One region of the Streptomyces yatensis genome, then DNA from elsewhere that is predicted to be linked to it. Evidence: riboswitches for the same ligand, from Rfam matches in the RefSeq annotation. Region 1 holds a riboswitch; the other holds the start of a gene.
What was found. Region 1 has a riboswitch for thiamine pyrophosphate ahead of J8403_RS13720 (thiamine ABC transporter substrate-binding protein). Riboswitches for the same ligand answer to the same signal wherever they lie in the genome.
Positions count from the first base shown of each region.

Region 1 (2,381 bases):
CGGCCGCCTTACGGTTCTCGCGGGGCTCTACAGGACCAGCGAGGACCATGTCTTGACCCACGGCTCACGGTTCTTGGCGATCTTCTGCGGCGCCAGGGTGGCCGAGTCGGCGATCCTGGTCCCGTACCGGGTGAACAGCTCCGGCAGCTCGGCGTCCTCGCGCGCCGGGTTGACGTACATGTTGAGCGGGACGTCCTCCTGGAACCGCTTGCTCAGCAGGAAGTCCAGCAGCGCCTTGCCGCCCTTGGTGTTGCCCGCGCCGTTCAGCAGCCCGGCGAACTCCACCTGCCGGAAGCAGGTGCCCGTCGCCACCCCGGTGGGGGCCTTGGCGGGCTTGGTCTTGGCGTCGGCCACCTCGGCGGGCGGGCTGGAGGCGTAGGAGACGACGAGCGGCCGGTCGCCCTTGCCGCCGCCTGTCGAGCCCGAGAACCGGTCGTAGTACGCCTGCTCCCAGCCGTCGACGACCTCGACGCCGTTGGCCCGCAGCTTCTTCCAGTAGCCCTTCCAGCCGTCGTCGCCGTACCTGGCGGCCGTGGCGAGGAGGAAGCCGAGTCCGGGGGACGAGGTGGCCGCGTTCTCGGTGACGAGGAGGTTCTTGTAGGCGGGCTCGGTCAGATCCTCCAGCGTCCGGGGCGGCGCCAGCTTCTTGTCGGCGAAGTACTTACGGTCGTAGTTGACGCAGATGTCGCCGAAGTCGACGGGGGTGACGCGGTGCTCGGCCCGGTCGAGCTGAAGGGCCGCCGGGACCTTGTCGAGGCCCTTGGCCGTGTAGGGGGTGAACAGGTCGTTGTCGAGCGCCCGGGAGAGCAGGGTGTTGTCGACGCCGAAGAACACATCGCCCTGGGGGTGGCCCTTGGACAGGATCGCCTGGTTGACGGCGGCTCCGGCGTCGCCCCCGGCCTGCACCCGCACCTTGTAGCCGGTCTCCTTGGTGAACTCCTTGAGGACCGCCTTGGAGGCCGCGAACGAGTCGTGCGTGACCAGGGTGACCGTCTTGGAGTCCGCGCCGCCCTTGGAATCCCCGCCGCAGCCGACGAGCGCGCCCAGGGCCACTGAGCCGAGGAGGGCGGCTGAGACGGCACGCCGAAGCTGGCTGTTCATGGTGATGCTGACTCCCTACGCCGGTATGACCCGGATCAGGTCCGAGGGTCTGCGGCCGTGCCGCACTCTCAGCGCTCTGAGCGCTCCCCTGTCGGAATGTTCATTTGTACGGATGTTCAGTTCTACGACGATCGCATGATGCGACGATGCCCAGGCACCGTATCAGCCGGTCCTCAGCGCTCCGAAGCCGCCAGCTGCCCGCAGGCCCCGTCGATCTCCTGGCCACGGGTGTCCCGGACGGTCACCGGCACCCCGTGGGCCTCCAGGGCCGCCACGAACGCCTTCTCGTCCTCGGGCCGGGACGCCGTCCACTTGGAGCCGGGCGTCGGGTTGAGCGGAATGAGGTTCACATGCACCCGGCGGCCCTTGAGCAGCCGGCCGAGCAGATCGGCGCGCCACGCCTGGTCGTTGATGTCCTTGATCAGCGCGTACTCGATGGAGACCCGGCGGCCGGACTTCTCCGCGTACTCCCACGCGGCGTCCAGGACTTCGCGCACCTTCCAGCGGGTGTTGACCGGCACGAGGGTGTCACGCAGCTCGTCGTCGGGCGCGTGCAGCGACACCGCGAGCCGGCACTTGAACCCCTCGTCGGCGAAGCGCAGCATCGCCGGCACGAGGCCGACGGTCGAGACGGTGATTCCGCGCTGTGAAAGGCCGAGGCCGTCGGGCTCGGGGTCGGTGAGCCGGCGGATGGCGCCGACGACGCGGTTGTAGTTGGCCAGCGGCTCGCCCATGCCCATGAAGACGATGTTGGACAGCCGGGCAGGACCACCGGGGATCTCACCGTCACGGAGGGCCCGCATCCCGTCGACGATCTGGTGCACGATCTCGGCGGTGGACAGATTGCGGTCCAGCCCCGCCTGGCCGGTGGCGCAGAACGGGCAGTTCATCCCGCAGCCCGCCTGCGAGCTGATGCACATGGTCACCCGGTCCGGGTAGCGCATCAGTACGGACTCCACGAGCGTGCCGTCGAAGAGCCGCCACAGGGTCTTGCGCGTGGTGTCGTCGTCACAGCTGATGTGGCGCACCACGCTCATCAGCTCCGGCAGCAGCCCGGCGGCCAGCTTCTCGCGCGCGGCGGCCGGTATGTCGCTCCACTGTGCGGGGTCGTCGGCATAGCGCGCGAAGTAGTGACGCGAGACCTGACTGGCCCGGAAGGGCTTCTCCCCGAGGGCGGCGACGGCCTCCCGGCGCTCGGCGGGTGTGAGGTCGGCAAGATGCCGCGGGGGCTTCTTGGCCCCACGCGGCGCGGCGAAGGTGAGTTCTCCGGGCTTAGGCAT
Region 1 covers NZ_CP072941.1:3,424,604-3,426,984, forward strand. The annotation lists gene J8403_RS13720 (thiamine ABC transporter substrate-binding protein) at 28-1,101, opposite strand; TPP riboswitch at 1,097-1,201, opposite strand; gene rlmN (dual-specificity RNA methyltransferase RlmN) at 1,275-2,381, opposite strand.

Region 2 (2,381 bases), 4.1 Mb from region 1:
GTGCGCCGGTCACCAGCCGGGCGCCGCAGTCCTCGTACCAGGCCGCCATGGGGGCCGCGACCTCGGGCGGGAGGGCGCCCGCCAGCGGCCGGTCCGCGGCCTCGACGACGGTCACGGCGCAGCCCGCCTCGCGCGCCGCCGTGGCGAACTCCGCGCCGATCCAGCCCGCCCCCACGACCGCGATCTCGCGCTGCCGGGCGAGCAGCGGGCGCAGCCGCACCGCGTCGTCCAGGGTGCGCAGCAGATGGACGCCGGGCACGCCCTCGCTGCCCGGCAGCGGGACCGGCTCGGCGCCGGTGGCGAGCACCAGGACGTCGTACGGGAGCTGTCCGGTCGCGGTCTCGACGAGCCGCTTGTCCGTGCGGAGCCCGGTGACCTGGACGCCGAGCCGCAGCGCGATGCCGAGCCCGGCGAAGTCCACGTCGAGCGTCGAACCCTCGGCCTTGCCGAGCAGCACGGCCTTGGACAGCGGCGGCCGGTCGTAGGGCTGGTGGGTCTCCGCGCCCAGCAGGACGATCTCCCCCGCCCAGCCCTGTTCGCGCAGCGCGACGGCGGTCTGCACCCCCGCCATGCCCGCTCCGACGATCACCACCCGCTGTTCGCCGCCGCCGCTCGAGGACGGCTTCGTCGTCGTCTCATCGCTCACACGATCACTGTATTGCGGCTGGTGGGGCGGACCGCAGAGGGCGAGGGGAGATCTCGGGCACAGAGCCCCGCCGGGGCGCCGCCCCGGACCCCGCTCCTCAAACGCCGGAGGGGCTGGATCGCGGCGGGTGGCCGGGCTTTCGGGGGGTTCGGGGCTCGTACTAGGGTGGCGGGACAGAGCACTCGCGGGAGCCCGGACGCACCGGGCTGAGAGGGAGGCTGAAACGGCCTCCGACCGTACGAACCTGATCCGGGTCATGCCGGCGAAGGGAGGGGCAGCGTGTCCACGCACGCACCAGGTCACGACGACCGACCACACACCTCGGGGCCCGACGGCCCACCATCCGTGGGCGGACCGGCCGACGGGCGCTACGACGTCCTCGTCATCGGCGGCGGCATCATCGGGCTGGTCACGGCCTGGCGGGCGGCCCAGCGGGGGCTGCGCACCGCCCTCGCCGACCCGGCGCCCGGTGGCGGAGCCGCCTGGGTCGCGGCCGGGATGCTGGCCGCCGTCACCGAGCTTCATTACGGCGAACAGACCCTGCTCGGGCTCAACATGGCCTCCGCGCGCCGCTATCCGGACTTCGTGGCCGAGCTGGAGGAGGCGAGCGGCCAGGACGTGGGGCACCGCGCGTGCGGCACGCTCGCCGTGGCGTTCGACGCCGACGACCGCGCCCAGCTGCGGGAGCTCCACACGTTCCAGCAGGGGCTCGGGCTGGAGTCCGAATGGCTGACGGGGCGTGAATGCCGCCGCCTGGAACCGATGCTCGCGCCGGGCGTCCACGGCGGGCTGCGCGTCTCCGGCGACAACCAGGTCGACCCACGGCGGCTGACCGCCGCGCTGCTCACCGCGTGCGAGCGGGCCGGGGTCGCCTTCCACCGCGCCCGCGCGGAGCGGCTGCTGCTGGACGGCGACCGCGCCACCGGGGTCGAGCTGACCGGGGGCACGCGCCTGGCCGCCGAGCGGACCGTACTGGCCGCCGGCAGCCTCAGCGGACGGCTCGCGGGCGTCCCCGACGACGTCCTGCCGCCCGTACGACCCGTCAAGGGGCAGGTGCTGCGGCTGTCGGTGCCCGAGCGGTACGCGCCGTTCCTCTCCCGGACCGTACGGGCCGTGGTGCGCGGCGGGCCGGTCTACCTGGTGCCGCGCGAGAACGGCGAGCTGGTCATCGGCGCGACCAGCGAGGAGCTGGGCTGGGACACCACGGTCACCGCGGGAGGGGTGTACGAACTGCTGCGGGACGCCCATGAGGTGGTGCCCGGCATCACCGAACTGCCACTGGTGGAGACGTGTGCCGGGCTGCGCCCCGGCTCGCCCGACAACGCCCCGATGCTCGGCCCGACCGCGCTGCCGGGGCTGCTGCTGGCCACCGGCCACCACCGCAACGGCGTCCTGCTCACCCCGATCACCGGCGATGTCATGGCCGAGGCGCTGACGAGCGGAGAACTCCCGCCGGAGGCCCGGCCGTTCACTCCGCTGCGTTTCGCGGCCCCCTCGGCGGCCGGGGCGGCCCCGGCCGCCCCCGCCGCCGCCCCCGCAGCCACCCCCTCCCCAGCACAGGAGCAGCACCCATGACCGTCTCCGTCAACGGCGAACCCCGCGAGGTCCCGGACGGGACCACCCTCGACCGGGTCGTCGCGACCCTCACCCAGGCGCCCTCCGGCGTCGCCGCCGCCGTCAACGAGACGGTCGTCCCACGCACCCAATGGCCCGCGACCCCGCTCGGCGACGGTGA
Region 2 covers NZ_CP072941.1:7,525,066-7,527,446, reverse strand. The annotation lists gene J8403_RS31350 (NAD(P)/FAD-dependent oxidoreductase) at 1-571, opposite strand, end outside; TPP riboswitch at 821-934, shown strand; gene thiO (glycine oxidase ThiO) at 992-2,221, shown strand; gene thiS (sulfur carrier protein ThiS) at 2,218-2,381, shown strand, end outside.
Region 2: linked by a shared signal. The riboswitch ahead of thiO (glycine oxidase ThiO) and the one ahead of J8403_RS13720 (thiamine ABC transporter substrate-binding protein) in region 1 are both predicted to bind thiamine pyrophosphate.